DNA from 3 places in the Streptomyces sp. NPDC001292 genome. Region 1 is predicted to be linked to each of the others. Evidence: riboswitches for the same ligand, from Rfam matches in the RefSeq annotation. Region 1 holds a riboswitch; each other region holds the start of a gene.
The links. Region 1 has a riboswitch for cyclic di-AMP ahead of ACFY4A_RS20990 (C40 family peptidase). Riboswitches for the same ligand answer to the same signal wherever they lie in the genome.

Region 1 (7,081 bases):
CGGCAGCACACCGGCCCACAGTTCGTGCATCCCGCCCTCGGGGTCGCACACGGACATCGGCTGCCAGGTGTCCCCGTGGTAGCCGCCCCGCCAGGTCAGCAGCCGCCGCTTCTCCGGGCGGCCGAGCGAGCGCCAGTACTGGAGGCACATCTTGACCGCGACCTCGACCGACACCGAACCGGAGTCGGCGAGGAACACATGCTCGAGACCTTCTGGTGACATGTCGACAAGGAGCTTCGTGAGCCGGACGGCGGGCTCGTGCGTGAGCCCGCCGAACATCACGTGGCTCATCCGCGCCAGCTGCTCCCGCGCGGCCCCGTTGAGCACCGGGTGGTTGTAGCCGTGGATCGCCGCCCACCACGACGACATGCCGTCGACCAGTTCGCCCGAGCCGTCCGCGAGCCTCAGCCGCACCCCGCTCGCCGACTCCACGACGAGCGGTTCGTGGCGGCCGGGCATGGGTCCGTACGGGTGCCACACGTGCCGCCGGTCGAGCTCCAGCAGTTCCGGCACGCTCCGGCCGGGCGTGGTGTGCGGTTCAGGCATTGGGCGCGAGGTCCGTTCCGGCGCCCCGGCGGCGCACGGCGACCAGGTCCGTACGCGGCTCGTTGCCGACCGCGGCCGGTACCGATGCCGATGCCGGTCCAGCCGCCGGTGCCGCGGCGGAACCGCAGATCCCGTCACCCTGGTGCGACCCGCACCCCGGCCCCTCGTGCGCATCGCAGCCCGATTCTTCGTGGGACCCGCACCCCGTGCGGTCGTGCGACCCGCACTCGCCCCCGGCCGCCCCCCGGTGCTCGGGCAGCGTCACCTGGTCGGCGCCCTCCACCTCGAACCCGGCGTCCGCGATCATCTCCAGGTCGGCCTTGCCGGCCTGGCCCTCGCTGGTCAGGTAGTCGCCGAGGAAGATCGAGTTGGCCAGGTGCAGCGCGAGGGGCTGCATGGTGCGCAGGTGCACCTCGCGGCCGCCCGCGATCCGCACCTCCACGTCCGGGCAGACGAACCGGACCATCGCCAGGATCCGCAGGCAGCGCTGCGGGGTCAGGTTCCACTCCTTGGCGAGCGGTGTGCCCTCGAACGGGATCAGGAAGTTCACCGGAACGGAGTCCGGGTCCAGCTCGCGCAGCGAGAAGACCACGTCGACCAGGTCCTCGTCGCTCTCGCCCATCCCGGCGATGAGCCCGGAGCAGGCGGACAGACCGGCCGCGTGCGCCTTGTTCACCGTGTCCACCCGGTCGGCGTAGGTGTGGGTGGTGGTGATGTCGCCGTACGTCGCCTCGGAGGTGTTGAGGTTGTGGTTGTAGGCGTCGGCCCCCGCCTCGCGCAGCCGTTCGGCCTGGCCGTCGGAGAGCAGACCGAGGCAGGCGCACACCTCGACGCCCTCGTTCTGCTCCTTGATCGCCTTGATGGTGTCGGAGACCCGGTCCACGTCACGGTCGGTCGGACCGCGCCCGCTGGCCACCAGACAGACCCGCTTCGCGCCGCCCGCGAGCCCCGCCGCGGCGGCCTTGGAGGCGTCGTCGGGCTTGAGCCAGGTGTACTTGAGGATGTCGGCCTTCGAGCCGAGCCGCTGGGAGCAGTAGGAGCAGTCCTCGGGGCACAGGCCCGACTTGAGGTTGACGAGATAGTTGAGTTTCACCCGCCGGCCGAACCAGTGGCGGCGCACCTTCCCGGCCGCGGCCACCACATCGAGCAGTTCGTCGTCGGAGGTGGCCAGCACGGCCAGAGCTTCCTCGCGGGTCGGCGACTCGCGCCGGAGCCCCTTGTCCACCAGCGTCCTCAGCAGGTCCATGAGAGCTGATCCTGTCCTACGGTCCGGTCCGCGGCCAAGGAGACTCCGCACAACGACGGCCCCATCGACATGTGGGTATTGCCACATCATGGGCGGCTGGTCCTGCCGCTAGGGTCTGTCCACTGCCTACAAATGCCCCGGAGGACCCATGGCGTTCGGCTGGATCGAGGAGCGGGCGGACGCACGCCGCCGGGCCGGACTCGTACGGACCCTGCGGCCCCGCCCCGCCGACTCGCCGCTGCTCGACCTCGCGGGCAACGACTACCTTGGGCTGGCCCGCCATCCGGAGGTGACCGAGGGGGCCGCGGCCGCGGCGCGCACTTGGGGCGGCGGCTCGACCGGCTCCCGGCTGGTCACCGGCACCACCGAACTGCACGTGGAACTGGAGCGCGAACTGGCCGGTTTCTGCGGTTTCGAGGCGGCGCTGGTCTTCTCCTCCGGATATGCCGCGAACCTGGCCGCGGTCACCGCGCTGGCGCCGCGCGGCTCACTCGTCGTCTCCGACGCGGGCAACCACGCCTCGCTCATCGACGGCTGCCGGCTGGCCCGGGGCACGACACAGGTCGTCGCGCACGCCGACCCGGACGCGGTGCGCAAGGCGCTCGGCACGCACGAGGGCCCGGCCGTGCTCGTGTCGGACACGGTCTTCTCGGTCGACGGCGACGCGGCCCCGCTGGCGGAGTTCGCCGCGGTCTGCCGGGAGCGCGGCGCAGGCCTCGTCGTCGACGACGCCCACGGGCTGGGCGTCCTGGGCACCGGCGGCCGCGGCGCCGCGCACGCGGCCGGACTGGCGGGCGCCGACGACGTGGTCGTCACGGCCACGCTGTCGAAGTCGCTCGGCAGCCAGGGCGGAGTCGTCCTCGGGCCCGCGCGCGTGATCGACCACCTGGTGAACGCGGCCCGGACGTTCATCTTCGACACCGGCCTCGCCCCCGCGGCCGCGGGCGCCGCCCTGGCGGCGCTGCGACTGCTGAGCCGCGAGCCGGAGCGGGCGGCACGCGCGCGTGCGGTGGCGGCCGAACTCCACGCACGCCTGACCGCCGCGGGTCTGGAAGCGGTACGTCCGGACGCCGCGGTGGTCTCGGTGCGCGCGCCGTCCCCGGAGCAGGCCGTGCGGTGGGCGGCCGACTGCCGGGCGGCAGGCCTGGCCGTGGGCTGTTTCCGTCCTCCCTCCGTGCCCGACGGCATCTCACGGCTGAGGCTGACCGCCCGCGCGGACCTCTCCGGGGCGCAGATCGAACGCGCTGTACGGGTGATCGGTGGAACACGACCATGAGTCGGCGTGACACGGCCGAGCGTCACCGGGTGCGGATATGACCGGATCGTTCGTCAGATGCGGTGCGTCGCGGCCGTGAAGTCTGCCCAGCTCGCGGGGGAGAAGAGCAGCGCGGGCCCGGCCGGGGCCTTGGAGTCGCGCACGGCGAGCAGCCCGGCCCACGGTCCCGTGGCGGGCCGGGCCGTCTCGACGCAGTTGTTGGCTCCCGTGCTGTAGCTGCTGCGCAGCCAGCGCACGCCGTGCAGATCGGTGCTGGAAGGTACGTGCCGAGGCAGAGCGGACATGGTGCCTCCTTACGCGGTATGCGGTTGCGCGCCGTCAGTGGTCCTGGCGTATCCCGGCGATGAAGTCCAACGAGTCCTCGGGCGAGAGGGCGTGGATCCGCAGGGTGTCGAAGGCCTCGCTGTAGGCCTCTAGGTCTTCTTTCCGCTCGAGGTGGAGGCTACTCGTCAAGTGGTCGAGAACCACCACGTTCAGATCAGCAGCGTTCGAAAATGAGAAGATAACGAAAGGCCCGGTGACGCCGACGTGCGCGCCGGCGGCGAACGGCAACACCTGGAGCCGTACTTGGGGCAGTCGGGCCGCCTCCGTCAGCCGCTCCAGCTGCCGCCTCATGACCTCGGGTCCGCCCACCTCCCGGCGCAGCACCGCCTCGTCCAGCACCGCGTCCAGCTCCAGCGGCGGTCGCGAGCGCAGCACGTCCTGGCGGGCCAGCCGCACCTCCACCAGCGCGTCCAGCCGGTCCTCGTCGAGGCCGTCCACGGCGGCCCGGGTGACCGCGCGGGCGTACTCGGGCGTCTGCAGCAGTCCGGGGACGACCGAGGTCTCCAGGGTGCGCATCCCGCTCGCCTGCGACTCCAGGCTGATGAAGTCCCGGTAGGTCGGCGGCAGTACACCGCGATAGGCGTGCCACCAGTGGTGCCGGCCGTCGCCGTCGTCCAGTCCCGCGAGCGCCAGGAGCAGCTCGCGCAGCTGGGAGTCGTCGACCGCGTACGCGTCCAGGAGTGAGTGCACATCGGCCGGTTTCACCCCACTGGTGCCGGTTTCGATCCGGCTGACCTTCGACTGGTGCCAGCCGACCAGGTGGGCCGCCTCACCGCTCGTGAGGCCCGCGCCGGTGCGCAGCGCGCGCAGTTCGGCGCCCAGTTTCCGGCGGCGCACCGCGGGACCGTGCTGCATGGGCTACTCCCTCGCTCCCTCTGAACGCTCCACGCGACCCGCTTCACATACGGTCTGCCGTCGCAGAGTTCACCGCATCGAGCGACAGATATATGCATATCTCGGTGGATCGCCACCGAGACCGGAGTGCTGATGGCAGTCTGACGGCGAAGCACCAGTGCGGGACCGTACTCGAATCATCCGCTCAGTGTCGGACTCCGGTCCCGTGGGAAAGGGACGACGTCGCCATGGCAGACCATCTGGAAGCATCCGTCACTCTGCCGAGCGATCCCGCCTCGGTCTGTGCGGCCCGCGCCTATGTGGCGGGCACTCTCGCGGAGTGGGGCCTGCCGCCGGCCACGGACACCGCGGAGACGGTCCGGCTCATCGTCTCCGAACTCGCCACCAACGCCGTACAGCACACTTTCGGGCAGTCACCCACCTTCACGGTGGACCTCGTCCTGGTGCGTGACGAGCGACTGCGCATCGGGGTCACCGACAGCCACCCCCGGTTCCCGAAACGACTGCCGGCCGCCGTCCAGCAGGACAACGGCCGGGGGATGGTGATCATCCGGTGGCTCACCGCCGAGTGCGGCGGCAGACTGAGCGTGCGGCCGACCCGGGAGGGCGGCAAGACGGTCTGCATCGAACTTCCGTGGACGGCTCCCGCCCGCCCTGTGACGGCCGCGGGCCAGGAACCGTAGGAACGGACGGTGACGACGTGGAAGCGCCGCCACCGCCCGCACTACGGCCGGGTCAGCTGACCCGGCCGTACCAGACGCTCTTCGTCCAGATCTTCTGCAGCTTCACCACGTCCCCGGTCTTCGGGGCGTGCCAGATCCTGCCCCCGCCGGCGTAGATGCCCACGTGGTACACGTATGAGCCCGAGTGGAAGAACACCAGGTCCCCGGCTCGGCGGCTGCGCGCGGAGATGTGCCGGCTCCTGTTGTACTGCTGCGCGGCCGTGCGGGGCAGCTTCTTGCCCGCCTTCTTGAACGAGTACAGCGTGAGCCCGGAGCAGTCGAATCTCCGCGGCCCCGTGGCGCCCCACTGGTAGGGCGACCCCTTCTTGGACGCCGCGATCCGCAGCGCCTTGCTGGCGGTCGTCACGGCCGCGGCCTCGGAGGCCACACCCGGGACCACGATCGAGCCGCCCACGGCGGCGAGAGTCAGGGCCGAGGCCGTGCCGGCCCGGGCCATCAGCGACGGGACACGATTGAGCGCGGTCATGCGCAACCCTTCGTCAGCCGCCTGTGAAGGATGACCTGTCGGATTCGGGCTGGCGAAGTTGCCCGGCCGCGTTGCCGCGGCTTCACCCCAAGGGATGCTCGGTCCGGCCATGGCGTGACCGTTCCGGCGACCCGTCGTGCTTGGGTCCTCCATTCCTGCCGATCCACTCCTGTCGACCGGTCATCCGGGCGGCGGCAGGACTCGGCGTCCGCCCGGACCGCCCCGCCGTTGTGGCGGGGGCTTGTCGTCAGACAGGGATCTTCACCTACGGATGTCCGAAAATCCCAACGGATCCGAGTGTTTGTGTTGTTACTCACCACGCGCCCGTTCGGGTGGACACCCCTCACGAGCGAACGGGCGCCCCTTCCCGTGACGACCCCCGGACCAGCACCGGAACACCTGGTTCCGCCATCCGGGGAGGCGTGTTGCGCAACTGCGGTGGTCCCGAAAAGGGAGCCGAACCTACACCGAAAGGCGGTCGGTCATTCGGGGACATTCCGCGCCGCGTGTCCGGACGGACGGCCTTCCGCGCCCGCCGTGCCCCTGGTTGTGGAGGACGTCAACTTCCGCAGTCCGGGGGCAGGGTGACGCGGGCCGTGCGCCGCTCTCCGTCCAGCACCCGCAGCGCGCGAGCCAGGGTGGCCGCGTGCAGCTCGGTCTCGCCCCGCTGGTGCATCAGCGCCAGCGTGTCCCGCAGCACCACCGCCTTGCCGACGAGCGCCTGAGCGGCTCTCAGGGCCCGGTAGGTGTCCCCGGGCCGGCCCGGGTTGGCGCGGCCCAGCAGGTCGGCCGCCTCCAGGTAACGGTCGATCAGCTCCGCCTCGGCACGGGTCAGCGCCGGCAGGGGCGGCAGCTCGGGTGGCGGCATCGGCGGCTCACCCCGCGTCCGGCGCGGTGCGCGTGGCCCCGCGATTCGGGATGATCCGGTCAACCAGCCCATAATTCAAGGCTTCCCGCGCGTCCAGCACCCGCTCCCGCTCCAGGTCCGCCCGCACCTGCCGCGCGGACCGCCCGGTGCTCCGTACGAGCAACTCCTCCAGGCGGGCGCGCACCCGTGCCAGCTCCTCCGCCTGGATGGCCAGGTCGGACGCCTGGCCCTCGACCGGCTCGGGCAGCGACGGCTGCCGCAGGACCACGCGGGCGCCCGGCAGAGCGTACCGCCTGCCCGGCGTGCCCGCGGCCAGCAGCACCGCTGCGGACGCGACGGCCTGACCCAGGCAGACCGTCTCCACGTCGCAGCTCACGTACCGCATCGTGTCGTGGACGGCCAGCATGGCGCTGAACGAGCCGCCCGGGGAGTTGATGTACAGCGAGACGTCCCGGTCGGGTGCCTGGTGCTCCAGGTGGACGAACTGCGCGATCACGTCGTTCGCCGCGATGTCGTCGACCGGTGTGCCGAGGAGGACGATCCGCTCCTCGAGCAGTTTCGCGTAGGGATCCAGGGGCCGCCGGCCGGCGCTGGTGATCTCGGTGAACTCCGGCAGGACGTAGCGGGCGGACGGTCGCGTCATGGCACACCCCTCCATGCGGCGGGCCCCGCTCCGGTCGGAGCGGCCTCTGTAGAAAATGTACAGGACGTACGTAAATCGCGGAGGTCTTTCCCGTCGCGTCGGGAGCGGTTTCCG
Region 2 (7,081 bases), on a different contig from region 1:
TCGTTCATCTGGTAGACGATGCGGCGGTGCACCGGCTTGAGTCCGTCCCGGGCGTCCGGCAGCGCGCGGGAGTAGATGACCGAGTACGCGTACTCGAGGAAGGAGCCCTGCATCTCGTCGACGACGTCGATGTCGAGGATCCGCTCCTCGTACGAGTCGTCGGGCGGCGGGGTCTTCGTGCTGCGGCGGGCCATCGCTGCCGGCTCCTTGCTGAAGCGTGACGGGATCTGACGCCGACCATTGTGGACCGCGCGACTGACAACCCGGACCACGCCCCGTCCTCACAGGGCACGTTCCGCGCTCTCGTCCCGCCTCCGGGGCACCCTCTCGCCGTCCGCTGCAGCGCCCTTGCCCGTCCGGACGCGGGCCGTGGCCCGTGATGGCAGTGGTGCTTCTGTGGCAGGTGCGAAGTCCGTTCGCGTCCCGGCCCCGGTGCCGCCGTGGTGCGTGGCTTTCCGTCTCGCTCTCGGCGTACGGGTCGTGGGAACTTCGCCAGGGGTCCGCACGCTTGCATACAGTGGCAGGACCGGCAGGAAACGGGCGGTTCGCAGACCGCCACCGCGATCGAAGGGACGTACATGCCCATGGGTCACACGGCAGCAGCCGAGGCAGGCTCCGGCGGCCTGACAGCGACCGAGCACCGCCTGGCCAACGGCCTGCGCGTGGTGCTCTCCGAGGACCACCTGACCCCGGTCGCGGCGGTGTGCCTCTGGTACGACGTCGGCTCGCGCCACGAGGTCAAGGGGCGCACCGGCCTGGCTCACCTTTTCGAGCACCTGATGTTCCAGGGCTCCGCCCAGGTCAAGGGCAACGGCCACTTCGAGCTGGTGCAGGGCGCGGGCGGCTCGCTCAACGGCACCACCAGCTTCGAGCGCACCAACTACTTCGAGACCATGCCCGCCCACCAGCTGGAGCTCGCCCTCTGGCTGGAGGCCGATCGCATGGGCTCCCTGCTCGCGGCGCTGGACGACGAGTCCATGGAGAACCAGCGGGACGTCGTCAAGAACGAGCGCCGCCAGCGCTACGACAACGTCCCCTACGGCACCGCCTTCGAGCGGCTGACCGCCCTCGCCTACCCGGAGGGCCACCCGTTCCACCACACGCCGATCGGGTCGATGGCGGACCTGGACGCGGCCACCCTGGAGGACGCGCGAGCGTTCTTCCGCACGTACTACGCGCCGAACAACGCCGTCCTGTCGGTCGTCGGCGACATCGACCCTGAGCAGACGCTCGCCTGGATCGAGAAGTACTTCGGCTCCATCCCGTCCCACGACGGCAAGTCCGAGCCGCGCGACGGCTCCCTGCCCGAGGTCATCGGCGAGCAGCTGCGCGAGGTCGTCGAGGAGGAGGTCCCGGCCCGCGCCCTGATGGCCGCCTACCGGCTCCCGCACGACGGCACGCGCGCGTGTGACGCGGCCGACCTGGCGCTCACCATCCTCGGCGGCGGCGAGTCCTCCCGGCTCTACAACCGGCTGGTGCGCCGCGACCGTACGGCCGTCGCGGCCGGCTTCGGCCTGCTGCGGCTGGCCGGCGCGCCCTCCCTGGGCTGGCTGGACGTGAAGACCTCCGGCGACGTCGAGGTCCCCGTCATCGAGTCGGCCATCGACGAGGAGCTCGTCCGGTTCGCCGAACAGGGCCCGACGGCCGAGGAGATGGAGCGCGCCCAGGCCCAGCTGGAGCGCGAGTGGCTGGACCGCCTCGGCACGGTCGCCGGCCGGGCGGACGAACTGTGCCGCTACGCCGTCCTGTTCGGCGACCCGCAGCTCGCCCTGACCGCCGTCAAGCGCGTCCTGGAGGTGACGCCCGAGGAGGTCCAGGAGGTCGCCAAGTCCCGCCTGCGCCCCGACAACCGCGCGGTGCTCGTCTACGAGCCGACCGCCGCCGACGTGCAGGACGACGCCCAGGACGCGGACGCCGCGGCCACCGACGACACCGAGGAGGCGGCGAAGTGACCGAGCTCGCCACGATGGAGTTCCACCCCCGGCCCAGGGCCGGCGAGGCCAAGCCGTGGGCGTTCCCCGCGCCCGAGCGCGGGACGCTGGACAACGGCCTGACGGTGCTGCGCTGTCACCGCCCCGGCCAGCAGGTCGTCGCCGTCGAGGTGCTGCTGGACGCGCCCCTGGACGCGGAGCCGGCCGGCCTGGACGGCGTCGCCACGATCATGGCGCGAGCCTTCTCCGAGGGCACCGACAAGCACTCCGCCGAGGAGTTCGCCGCCGAGTTGGAGCGCGCGGGGGCCACCCTCGACTCGCACGCCGACCACCCCGGCGTACGGCTGAGCCTGGAGGTCCCGGCCTCCCGCCTGGCCAAGGGGCTCGGCCTGCTGTCCGACGCCCTCAGGGCGCCCGCGTTCGCCGACTCCGAGGTGGAGCGCCTGGTGCGCAACCGGCTCGACGAGATCCCGCACGAGCTGGCCAACCCCGCCCGCCGCGCCGCCAAGGAGCTGTCCAAGGAGCTCTTCCCGGCCGACTCGCGCATGTCGCGTCCGCGCCAGGGCACCGAGGAGACGGTCGGCACCATCGACTCGGCGGCCGTCCGCGCCTTCTACGACCGGCATGTGCGCCCGGCCACGGCCACCGCCGTGGTCGTCGGCGACCTCACCGGCGTCGACCTCGACCAGCTGCTGGGCCGGACCCTGGGCGCCTGGACCGGCTCCCCCGCCAAGCCGCGGCCCGTGCCGCCGGTGACCGCCGACGACACCGGCCGCGTGGTCATCGTGGACCGGCCCGGAGCCGTCCAGACGCAGCTGCTCATCGGCCGGATCGGCCCCGACCGGCACGACCGCGTGTGGCCCGCCCAGGTGCTCGGCACCTACTGCCTCGGCGGCACCCTCACCTCCCGCCTGGACCGCGTCCTGCGCGAGGAGAAGGGCTACACCTACGGGGTGCGGGCGTTCGGCCAGGTATTGCGGTCGGCCCCCGACGGGTCGGGCGCCGCGATGCTCGCCATCAGCGGCTCGGTCGACACCCCGAACACCGGCCCGGCGCTGGACGACCTGTTCACGGTGCTGCGCAAGCTCGCCGCGGAGGGCCTCACCGACGCCGAGCGGGACGTCGCCGTGCAGAACCTCGTCGGCGTGGCGCCGCTGAAGTACGAGACGGCCGCCGCCGTGGCCGGCACGCTGGCCGACCAGGTCGAGCAGCACCTGCCCGACGACTACCAGGCGACGCTCTATCAGCAGCTCGCCGCGACCGGCACGGTCGAGGCCACCGCGGCCGTCGTCAACGCCTTCCCGGTGGACCGGCTGGTGACGGTCCTGGTCGGTGACGCGGCGCAGATCAAGGAGCCCGTCGAGGCCCTGGGCGTCGGCCGGGTCACCGTCGTCACGGCCGAGTAGAGGCACCTCGTCGCCGCCGCAGCGCGGCGACCGGCACACGCGCGTGGGGCCCTGGTGACCGAAGCGTCACCAGGGCCCCTTGATGTCCGGATTGAGGGGGAGGCTGCCTGTCTGCCCTGTGGTATGCGCTACAAAACTTCTGATCCGTTTGGGAATCGAAAGCGGCCCCGTCTAGCGTCGGTCCGGCTGTTCGTCAGGCAGTGCGCCGCGTCCGCGGCACCGGACAGTCATCGCCGAGTCCCCGTACGGCGCGAGCCAGGGGAGCCGGGGACCCACCGTCCCTGGGGTGAATCGGACACCCGCGCGCGACGCGAGGGGGCCGTAGGAGACCTTCCTGCTCCGAACCCGTCAGCTAACCCGGTAGGCGACAGGGAAGGAAAGGACCCACGTCTCCATGGCGTTCACCCGCGCCACCGGGAAGCACCGCCGGCCGAGCCGGACGCACCGCACCACCGCCCGCGCGGCGGGCGTCGCGGCCCTGGCCACCACCGGTGTCATCGGCACCCTCGCCGCCCCGGCCCTCGCCGCGGACGCTCCCGCCCCCGAGGACACCGGCCTCACCCCGGTCGTCACCATCGGCGACAGCGTCGCCGAGAAGATCGACGCCCAGGCCGTCGCCCAGCACAGGGCCGCCGCGCGCAAGCAGGCCGCGCAGGCCGCGCGCAAGCAGGCCGCGGAGCGCGCGGAGAAGGAGCGCGAGGCCAGGGCCCGCGCCGCCCGCGAGGCCGAGCGCAAGCGCCTCAACGCCTTCGTGACGCCGATCGTCGACTCCTACATATCGACCGGCTACCGGACCGGCGGCTCCCTGTGGTCCTCCGGCACCCATACCGGTATCGACTTCCACGCCGCGAGCGGCACCCCCGTCCACGCGGTCGGCATCGGCACCGTCGTCGACGCCGGCTGGGGCGGGGCGTACGGCAACCAGGTCGTGATCAGGATGGCCGACGGCATGTACACCCAGTACGGGCACCTGTCGTCCCTCGGGGTCTCGGTGGGTCAGCAGGTCGTCCCGGGCCAGCAGATCGGCCTGTCCGGCGCGACCGGCAACGTCACCGGACCGCACCTGCACTTCGAGGCCCGTACGTCCCCGGACTACGGCTCCGACGTCGATCCCGTGGCCTACCTCCGCAAGCACGGCATCGACGTCTGACCCCCTGCGCCGGGGCGCAGCCCGGCGCGTCACGCGACACCCCCGAGGCCCCGGCTCCCGAGCCGGGGCTCCGGTGTTCCTCGCCGGTGTTCCCTTCCGGTGTCGCCCTCCGGTGTTCCGGGGACCCGCCGGGCACGGCGAAGCCGTGCCACCCCGTCCGGGTGGCACGGCTTCGGCGCTGGACCGGTCCTGCCGGTCAGACCGTCTCGGGAAGCTCCTCGAGCCCCTCGGCGACCAGCTTGGCCAGCCGGTCCAGCGCGGCGTCCGCGCCGTCGGCGTCGGAGGCCAGCACGACCTCCTCGCCGCCCTCGGCGCCGAGGCCGAGCACGGCCAGCATGGAGGCCGCGTTGACGGGCGTGCCGTCGGCCTTGGCGATCGTCACGGGGATGCCTGCGGCCGTGGCGGCCCGGACGAAGATGGAGGCGGGGCGGGCATGGAGACCCTCGGCCCAGCCGACGTTGACGCGGCGCTCAGCCATGTGTTGCTGCCCTTCGGGTGATCGGGGTTGTCTAGACCAGTTTTCCACACGTGGAGCGACCCGGAGCGGGCGTGTGCTCCGCTCCGGGTGGCGTCGGACCGCGGCCTCGGTCCGATGTGTGTCCTCCACAGACTGCCTCGCGCCGCTGTCGGACGCGAGCCGTACGCTGGGGCCCATGCAGACGTCGCCGGACCGGCACGAGTACCCCGCCCATTGGGAGGCCGACGTGGTGCTGCGCGACGGCGGCACCGCACGGATCCGCCCCATCACCGCCGATGACGCCGGCCGTCTGGTCAGCTTCTACGAGCAGGTGTCGGACGAGTCCAAGTATTACCGCTTCTTCGCGCCCTACCCGCGTCTGTCCGCGAAGGACGTCCACCGCTTCACGCACCACGACTTCGTGGATCGGGTGGGACTCGCGGCCACGGTCGGCGGCGAGTTCATCGCCACCGTACGCTACGACCGCATCGGTGCGGACGGCATGCCCGCCTCGGCGCCCTCCGACGAGGCCGAGGTCGCCTTCCTGGTGCAGGACGCCCACCAGGGACGCGGGGTCGCCTCGGCGCTCCTGGAGCACATCGCGGCCGTCGCCCGCGAACGCGGCATCCGCCGCTTCACCGCCGAGGTGCTTCCGGCCAACAACAAGATGATCAAGGTGTTCACGGACGCCGGGTACACCCAGAAGCGCAGCTTCGAGGACGGCGTCGTACGCCTGGAGTTCGACATCGAGCCGACCGACCGCTCGCTGGCCGTGCAGCGTGCACGGGAGCAGCGGGCCGAGGCGCGATCAGTACGGCGGCTCCTGGTGCCCGGCTCGGTTGCCGTGATCGGAGTGGGCCGCACGCGCGGCGGCGTGGGCCGCAGCATCCTCGACAACATCCGCGACGCCGGGTTCACGGGCCGGCTCCACGCGGTGAACCGGGCCTTCGGCGAGGACTGCGAGGAGATCGACGGGGTGCCCGCCCACCGCTCTGTGCGGGACATCGACGGGCCCGTGGACCTCGCCGTCGTCGCCGTGCCGGCCGAGCACGTCCCGGACGCCGTCGCCGAGTGCGGCGAGCACGGGGTGCAGGGGCTCGTCGTGATCTCCGCGGGCTACGCGGAGAGCGGTCCCGAAGGTCGCGAGCGGCAGCGTGCCCTCGTGCGGCAGGCGCGCACGTACGGCATGCGGATCATCGGGCCCAACACCTTCGGGATCATCAACACCTCGCCGGCCGTCCGGCTGAACGCCTCCCTCGCCCCCGAGATGCCCCGGCCCGGCCGCATCGGGCTGTTCGCCCAGTCCGGGGCCATCGGCATCGCGCTGCTGTCCCGGCTGCACCGGCGCGGCGGCGGGGTCACCGGGGTCACGGGCGTGTCGACCTTCGTGTCGGCCGGCAACAGGGCGGACGTCTCCGGCAACGACGTCATGCAGTTCTGGTACGACGACCCCGACACCGACGTGGCCCTGATGTACCTGGAGTCCATCGGCAACCCGCGCAAGTTCACCCGCCTGGCCCGGCGCACGGCGGCGGTGAAGCCGCTGGTCGTGGTGCAGAGCGCGGGCTCCGCCCCGCAGGGGCACACGGTACGGGCGACGCGGTTGCCGCACGCCACGGTGTCCGCGCTGCTGCGGCAGGCCGGAGTGATCCGGGTCGACACCATCACCGAGCTGGTCGACACCGGCCTGCTGCTCGCCCGGCAGCCGCTGCCCCCCGGACCGCGAGTGGCGATCCTCGGCAACTCCGAGTCGCTGGGAGTGCTGACCTACGACCGCTGTCTCGCGGAGGGGCTGCGCCCCCAGCCGCCGCGGGACCTGACGACGGGGGCGTCGGCGGAGGACTTCCGGGTCGCGCTGTCCCGCGCGCTGGCCGACGAGACCACCGACGCGGTGGTCGTCACGCTGATACCGGCGCTGGGGGAGGGGGCCGCCGAGGACACGGCCCTGGCCGAGGCGCTGCGTTCGGCCGCGCAGGAGGTCTCCGGCAAGCCGGTCCTGGTCGTCCACGTCGAGTTCGGCGGACTGGCGGAGGCCCTGTCCGCCGCCACCAGCACCGCACCCCCACCCGGCCCGGGCCCCCAGCCAGGAGCGACCCCCCTGCTGCCACCCCCCACGACACCTCGGTCCGCATCGGCC
Region 3 (7,081 bases), on a different contig from region 1:
CGAGACCTTCTGCCGGTCCTCGCCGTCGGCGGCGACGCGCAGGGTGTGCGTGCCGGAGGCCAGCTCGGGCAGTTTTGACGTCGGGTCGGCCGACGAACCGTCACCGCCCCTGGCCGCGCCCGAGGCCAGGCCGCTCTCCAGGCCGCCGAGGTTCGGCAGACCCAGGTCGGTGCTGATCTTGACCGTGCCGGACAGCTGCTGGACGTCCGACTCGGCGATTTTCTCTATGAGTTGCTGTGCGGTGATCTTCGGCAGGTCGGGGTCGCCGGACGCGGCGAGTGCCGGGACGAGCCCGATGGTCGCCGCCGCCACCCCCACCACCGTGACCGGGACGACGTAGCGCGCGGCCTTGCGGCGCCCCGCGCGCAGGTCGTGGGCTTCGGATTCGTTCGGTGCCATGTGTGCCCTACCTCCGTCATCGGCGGCGGCTGTCCTTCTGCACTGGGGTGTCACCCTCAGCCGCCATTCTCACCCAGATCGGTGAGGAGTGGTGTGGTCCGTGGTTTCCATCTGACCAAATCCGCCGGGCGGAAGCGTCAGACCCCGGAGCCAACTCCGTGTACGCCTGCGGTATGACACACAAAGGGCGATGCCTCCCCCACCCCGTAGGGGTAGGTCTGGAGGGCGCCGCTCGGAAAGGGCCGCCCGGCGAAGGCGTCCGGTGACATCGCGGAACCGGACAGGCGTCAGCCGGCCCGGTGCACCACCGCGTCGCACAGCTGGAGCAGTGCGGCCTTCGCGTCGCACTCCCGCAGCGGAGCCAGCGCGGCCCGAGCCTCCTCGGCGTAGCGCACGGTGTCCCGGCGGGCCTGCTCCAGTGCCGGGTGCGCCCGCAGCGCCGCCAGCGCTTCCGCGTGCCGCGCGTCGTCGCTCAGGTCGGAGTCCAGCAGCTCGCACAGGGCGATGTCCTCGGGCAGCCCCAGCCGGGCCGCGCGCTCGCGCAGCCGCAGCACCGGCAGCGTGGCGATGCCCTCGCGCAGATCGGTGCCGGGCGTCTTGCCCGACTCGTGCGAGTCGGAGGCGATGTCCAGGACGTCGTCCGCCAGCTGGAAGGCGACGCCCAGCCGCTCGCCGTACTGCGTCAGCACGTCCACGACGGTCTCGTCGGCGCCGGACATCATCGCGCCGAACCGGCACGACACCGCCACCAGCGACCCGGTCTTGCCGCCGAGCACGTCCAGGTAGTGGTCGACGGGGTCCCGGCCGTCCTGCGGACCCGCCGTCTCCAGGATCTGCCCGGTGACCAGCCGCTCGAACGCCACGGCCTGCACCCGCACGGCCTCCGGGCCGAGGTCGGCGAGGATCTGCGAAGCCCGGGCGAACAGGAAGTCACCGGTCAGGACCGCGACCGAGTTGCCCCAACGGGTGTTGGCGCTGGCCACCCCGCGGCGCACGGCGGCCTCGTCCATCACGTCGTCGTGGTACAGCGTCGCCAGGTGGGTCAGCTCCACCACCACGGCCGACGGCACGACGCCCGGTGCGTACGGGTCCCCGAACTGGGACGCGAGCATCACGAGCAGCGGCCGGAACCGCTTCCCGCCGGCCTTGACGAGGTGCTGGGCGGCCCCCGTGATGAACGGGACCTCGCTCTTGGTGGCTTCGAGCAGCCCTTCCTCGACAGCCGCCAATCCGGCCTGGACATCGGCTTCGAGAGCCTGGTCCCGCACGCTCAGCCCGAATGGCCCGACGACGGTCACGAGGGGTCTCCTGTCTGCTGGTGTCTGCTGGGGATTACACGGTTTGTCGATAGGTCGCTGCCCTCACTCAAGTCAGCGTATCCGGTCACGTTTCGATCACCGATGTCGCCCACCTATACGGGCCAGGCCACATCACCCGACGTGACCACCATCACGCCTCCGCCACACGGCCCACCCGCACTCACACTTGAAGTCCGATTCACCCCTATTGGGGTTTCAATTCTCTTTAGCGGCAATTGCCCTTCGGGCACCCAAACCGTGAGTTGGGTCACGTCACCCTCCGTCCGTATCATCTCCCGCACTCCTTCACATTCCCTTTACTGGCCGCCGAGTTGAGGCTTGCAGGCGCAAAGGATCAAGCACCACATACACCCCGGACCAAGGTCAAATAGGGCAATGTGTGATTCCGGCACTTGTTCGGGACATGTGCTCTCGCATACGTTCCCGGCCAACGAGCGGACGCCGAATCCTGCCGCCGCCCGTAATCCCAACGACCGAATGAACCATGGCAGGAGCGGGGGACCCAGGTAAGCCGCCGGGCCGGGCACGTACGTCCTACGTCGTACGCCGCACCGGAACGGCTCGGGGTGAAGCCGTGCCCTTCGGGGCACGGCCGGGCACCTCCCCGCCCGAACCCGACAGCTCACCTCGCAGGCGACGGAGAGGAAATCCCCCATGCCTGCAAACGGTCAGCGCCGTTCTTCCCGCACCGCCCGCCTCGTCCGCGCCCTCGCCGTCACCGGCACGAGCGCAGCCGTCCTCGCCGTGCCGCTGCTCGGCGCCACGACTGCGTCCGCGGCGACCCCGTCCACCGTCCGGACGGCCGCGAGCTACGGCTACGCGAACAACCTCGACGGCTGGATCCGGGCCTCCCTGGCGGTCATGGCGGAGAACGGCATCCCGGGCTCCTACAACGGGATCCACCGCAACATCATCCGCGAGTCCTCCGGCAACCCGCGTGCCATCAACCTCTGGGACTCCAACGCCAGGATGGGCATCCCGTCCAAGGGTCTGCTCCAGGTCATCGACCCGACCTTCCGGGCGTACCACGTGAACGGCACGTCCTGGGACATCTACGACCCGGTCGCCAACATCACGGCCGCCTGCAACTACGCGGCCAAGCGGTACGGCTCCATCGACAACGTCTTCGGCGCGTACTGACCGAACCACGGCCGGCCCACACACCGGCTAGACAAACAGTCGTTCGAGGACGACGGCGATGCCGTCGTCCTCGTTCGACATCGTGACCTCGTCGGCCACCGCCTTGAGCTCGGGGTGGGCGTTGGCCATGGCGACCCCCCGGGCGGCCCACTGGAACATCGGGATGTCGTTGGGCATGTCGCCGAAGGCGAGGGCGCTCTCGCGGCCCAGTTCCAGGTGTTCGGCGGCCAGCGCCAGTCCGGTCGCCTTGGTGATGCCGCACGGCTGGAGTTCGACGGTCCCGGGGCCCGACATGGTGACCGTGGCGAGGGACCCCACCACGCCGCGGACCGCCGCCGCCAGCTCGTCGTCGGACAGCACCGGGTGACGCAGCAGCACCTTGCTGATGGGCGCGCGCCACAGGTCGTCGCGCCGTTCGACCCGCACGGCGGGCAGCGACGGGTGCGGCATGAGATACCCCGGCTCGATGAGCGTGAGCCCCTCGACTCCGTCCTGGTCGACCGCGGCGTACACCTCCCCCACCTCGGCCTCGATCTTGCCGAGCGCGGTCTCGGCCTGCTCCCGGTCCAGGGTGACCGACCACAGCAGGCGGTCGCTCCCGGCGTCGTAGAGCTGTGCGCCCTGACCGCACACCGCGAGCCCCGTGGCGCCGAGGACGTCGAGCAGTTGCCGCACCCGCGGCGCCGGCCGTCCGGTCACCACGAGGTGCCGGGCACCGGCGGCCGCCGCCCTCCCGAGCGCGGCGAGGGACCGTTCGGACACGGTGTCGTCGCCGCGCAGCAGCGTTCCGTCCAGGTCAGTGGCGATGAGGGCATATGCGAGGGCGGCCATGATCAGAGAATACGGATGCTCCGGCCCGCCGACTCGACCGGAACCGGACGACCGCGGCGACCACCGCGCTCCTGGCGTCCTCTCCTCAACTCCCTTATTGATACGGGCCCTTCGCGCGGCAGGCGAGGTGGCGCTCAACCGTGCGCCGCAGCAAGGTGTTCGGCCAGCCGCGGGGAGGCGAACTCCGTGCCGCACACGAACCGCATCACCGGCCCGTACGAGGCCGCCGCCGGCAATCCCGTGAAGTAGAGGCCGGGTACCGAGGAGACATAGCCCGCGCCGAGCCTGGGGGCGCCGCGGCTCACCGCGAGTCCGGTGCGCAGCTCGTGGCCGAGGAAGCCCATCGCGGCGATGTCGACGCGGTAGCCGGTGGCCGCCATGACGTGGTCCGCGGCCAGTTCCCGGGTCTCGCCCGCGAGGGTCCGCACCGTCAGCACCGGCCGCCCGCCCGTGACCTCGGCGCGGACGATGCCGCTCACCTCGTGGACCGGCACCGCCGACTCGAAGCGCTCGCGCAGCCACCAGGCGCCGAGCGGGCCGAGGACCCGGCGGACCAGATGGTGGCGCACCCCGGCCGGGAGGTGACGGAAGGGCTGCGGGTGGTAGCTCAGCGCCCACAGCGACCAGGCGCGGCCGAAGGGCGACTCGGGCCGGAACCTCGGCTGCTCCCAGGGCGGGGCGCCGAAGGCGACGCTGCCGCGGCCCCGCGCCACCACCCGCACCCGCGCGCCGGCCTCCGCGGCGAGCACCGCGGTCTCCAGCGCGGACTGGCCGGCGCCCACGACGATCAGCTCCTTGCCGGCGAACCGGCTCAGGTCGTGGTGCTGGGAGCTGTGCGAGAGCGGCCCGGTGGGCGTGGGGCCGTCCGGCACCGCCGCGGTCAGCTCCGGCGGCAGATGGGACAGGCCCGACAGTCCCGTCGCCACCACGACCGCCCGGGCGGTGAACTGCTCCCCGGAGTCCGGCTTCAGCTCGAAGCCCCCGCCCGGCCGCCGGTCGACCGACACCACCCGCACCCGCTCCAGCTCGGGCACCAGCCTGCGCTGGAACCACTCGCCGTAGGCGATGAAGGTCTCCACCGGGATGATGTCCTCGTCGGTCACCAGCGGCTTGATGCCGGCCGCGGCGCAGTAGTCGGCGAGGTTGTGGCCGCGCTGCGGGCAGTCGATGCCGGAGGCGGCCGGGGTCGACTTCAGCAGCATCCCGGCGGGCATGTGGTCGCGCCAGGAGACCATGGGCTCGCCGAAGACGCGGACCGGGATGCCCCGGGCGCGCAGATGGGCGGCGGTGGACAGGCCGAACGGCCCGGCACCGATGACTGCCACCGGTTGGTTCACGAAGTCCCTCCCCAGGACGTGCTCGCGTCACTTCGTGTCACTCGTGGGCCTGCTCGGGCGGCGGCACGGGCCGCCCGCATACGGTTGTGCGCTGCCCTAACCGGTGGTGCCGCCACGGCGGTTGGTCCGCCACAGCTGATAGAGGTGCCTGGCACCCGGCCGCACGAAGCGCGCGAGCATCGTGACGAACGGCAGCGGGTCGTCCCCCGCGAGCCAGGCCAGCTCCGTGCCGCTCGCCTTCACCGGCGCGTGCGGTGTCGTGTAGCCGCTGCGGCGGTAGGCGAGGAGGGCGGGCAGGTCGATGTTCTCCACGACGTACCGGTGGCCGGAGCGCTGCTCGCCCTCCGGGACGGGGCGCCCGGTCAGGTCGAGGTGCATGGCACGTACGACGTCCACGCCCGACTCGCTCTCGAAGAGCCGGAACTGCGCGCCCATGCGCGGATTGAAGTCGAGGAGCTTGTACTGCCCGTCGCGCCGGTCGAAACGCAGGTCGAGGTCGACGATGCCGGTGAAGCCGATCTGCTTGATGAACCGTGCGGTGAGGTCGGCGAGTTCGGGGTTGTCGACGACGTACGCGTTCGCCGTCATGCCCGCGTGCGGCGGCCAGGAGCGGACCTTGACGCCGGTGAACATCGCGAGCGGCGTGGAGTCCCGGTCGAAGTAGGCGTGCACGATCCAGTCCTCGGCCTCCTCCCGCGGCAGATACTCCTGGAGGATCACGCCGGGTCGCTCGCCCCAGTCGCGCGCCAGGGCAAGCAGGCCCTCGCGGCTGTCGATCCTCGTGGTGCCGTTCACCGCGGGGCTTCTGCGCCGGACGAACGCCTCGCGGTTCTTGGCCACCACGGGGAAGCGGGTCTTCTCGGCGAACGCCACGATGTCGTCGTACGACTGCGGGAAGGCGGCCGCCGGGCTCGGGATGCCGTGCTCCACGCACAGCTCGTGCAGGCCCTGCTTGCTGGCCAGACGGCGCGGCAGACCGGGGGCGACGGGCGGGAAGAGGAAGTGGCCCTTGAGTTCGTCCTGGTGCTCGGCGACCAGGACGGCGGCCTCCTCGTCGGTGGGCACCAGGACGGTGGGCCGGCCGATGCGGCGGCCGATGCGCAGCAGGCCCTCCACCAGACGGTCCGCGCCCTCCGTGCCTCTGGTCGGCCAGACGAAGGCGCGTTTGAGGTAACGGGAGGAGGCCGCCGGCGTGTAGGCGTCCTCGGTGATCGCGTACATGGGCACGCCCAGACGGCCCAGGCTGCGGATCGCGCCCACCCCACCGTGGTGCAGCGGGTAGTCGCCGAACTTCACGATCAGGCCCGGTACCTCACGGTCGGCCCGGAAAGGCACACTGACGGCGTTCCTGGCCACGGGTCCCCCCACGTGTCCCCCTATGGAGCGGACCCACCCCGTCCGCGCCCCCAGAGGACGCTAAGCCGGAATTACCCCCTCCCACAAGACCAATTCGGACATTGCAAACTCTTTAGACACTGCCCAAGACATGCGGCGCCCCCGTAACGTGTGGCCCGATCACATGGAATTTCGGAAAGGAAGGCAGTACCCCATGCCCCCCTTCGAGGTCCCCGAGGGCGACCCCTTCGGCCCGCACAACCTTCCCTACGGCGTCTTCTCCCGCGCCGGGTCGCCGGAGAGGACCGTGGGCGTCCGGCTCGGCGACCACGTGCTCGACGCGGGGGCGGCGGCGCGGGCGCTCGGTTCGCCGTACGCCGGCCTGCTCGCGCAGCCGAACCTGAACCCGCTGCTGGCCGCGGGCCGCACCGCGTGGTCCGACGTGCGGCGCGCGCTGACGTCGTGGGTGACGGTGCCGGCTCACCGGGAGACCGTCGCGCCCTTCCTGCACCCGCTGTCCTCGGTGACCCTGCACCTCCCCTTCGAGGTCGCGGACTACGTCGACTTCTACGCCTCGGAGAACCACGCCCGGAACGTGGGGCAGATCTTCCGCCCGGGCGCCGAGGACTCGCTGACCCCCAACTGGAAGCACCTGCCGATCGGTTACCACGGCCGCTCCGGCACGGTGGTGGTCTCCGGCACGGACGTGGTGCGCCCGTC

Region 2: it holds a riboswitch for cyclic di-AMP, as region 1 does, so the genes downstream of both, ACFY4A_RS03195 (M23 family metallopeptidase) here and ACFY4A_RS20990 (C40 family peptidase) in region 1, are expected to answer to the same signal.
Region 3: it holds a riboswitch for cyclic di-AMP, as region 1 does, so the genes downstream of both, ACFY4A_RS19525 (transglycosylase SLT domain-containing protein) here and ACFY4A_RS20990 (C40 family peptidase) in region 1, are expected to answer to the same signal.

What each region holds. Positions count from the first base shown of each region.
Region 1 is NZ_JBIAXG010000019.1:57,824-64,904, reverse strand. Features, by position in the region: gene ACFY4A_RS21020 (adenosylmethionine--8-amino-7-oxononanoate transaminase) at 1-546, opposite strand, end outside; gene bioB (biotin synthase BioB) at 539-1,792, opposite strand; gene ACFY4A_RS21010 (8-amino-7-oxononanoate synthase) at 1,941-3,068, shown strand; gene ACFY4A_RS21005 (DUF397 domain-containing protein) at 3,122-3,352, opposite strand; gene ACFY4A_RS21000 (helix-turn-helix domain-containing protein) at 3,387-4,247, opposite strand; gene ACFY4A_RS20995 (ATP-binding protein) at 4,475-4,930, shown strand; gene ACFY4A_RS20990 (C40 family peptidase) at 4,983-5,456, opposite strand; cyclic di-AMP (ydaO/yuaA leader) riboswitch at 5,460-5,673, opposite strand; gene ACFY4A_RS20985 (hypothetical protein) at 6,016-6,324, opposite strand; gene ACFY4A_RS20980 (ATP-dependent Clp protease proteolytic subunit) at 6,332-6,967, opposite strand.
Region 2 is NZ_JBIAXG010000002.1:105,235-112,315, forward strand. Features, by position in the region: gene ACFY4A_RS03180 (DNA topoisomerase (ATP-hydrolyzing) subunit A) at 1-194, opposite strand, end outside; gene ACFY4A_RS03185 (M16 family metallopeptidase) at 579-1,952, shown strand; gene ACFY4A_RS03190 (M16 family metallopeptidase) at 1,949-3,337, shown strand; cyclic di-AMP (ydaO/yuaA leader) riboswitch at 3,559-3,719, shown strand; gene ACFY4A_RS03195 (M23 family metallopeptidase) at 3,732-4,487, shown strand; gene ACFY4A_RS03200 (HPr family phosphocarrier protein) at 4,684-4,965, opposite strand; gene ACFY4A_RS03205 (GNAT family N-acetyltransferase) at 5,141-7,081, shown strand, end outside.
Region 3 is NZ_JBIAXG010000017.1:57,896-64,976, reverse strand. Features, by position in the region: gene ACFY4A_RS19535 (outer membrane lipoprotein carrier protein LolA) at 1-399, opposite strand, end outside; gene ACFY4A_RS19530 (polyprenyl synthetase family protein) at 687-1,697, opposite strand; cyclic di-AMP (ydaO/yuaA leader) riboswitch at 2,180-2,367, shown strand; gene ACFY4A_RS19525 (transglycosylase SLT domain-containing protein) at 2,373-2,858, shown strand; gene ACFY4A_RS19520 (HAD family hydrolase) at 2,886-3,692, opposite strand; gene ACFY4A_RS19515 (FAD-dependent oxidoreductase) at 3,824-5,026, opposite strand; gene ACFY4A_RS19510 (ATP-grasp domain-containing protein) at 5,123-6,361, opposite strand; gene fahA (fumarylacetoacetase) at 6,576-7,081, shown strand, end outside.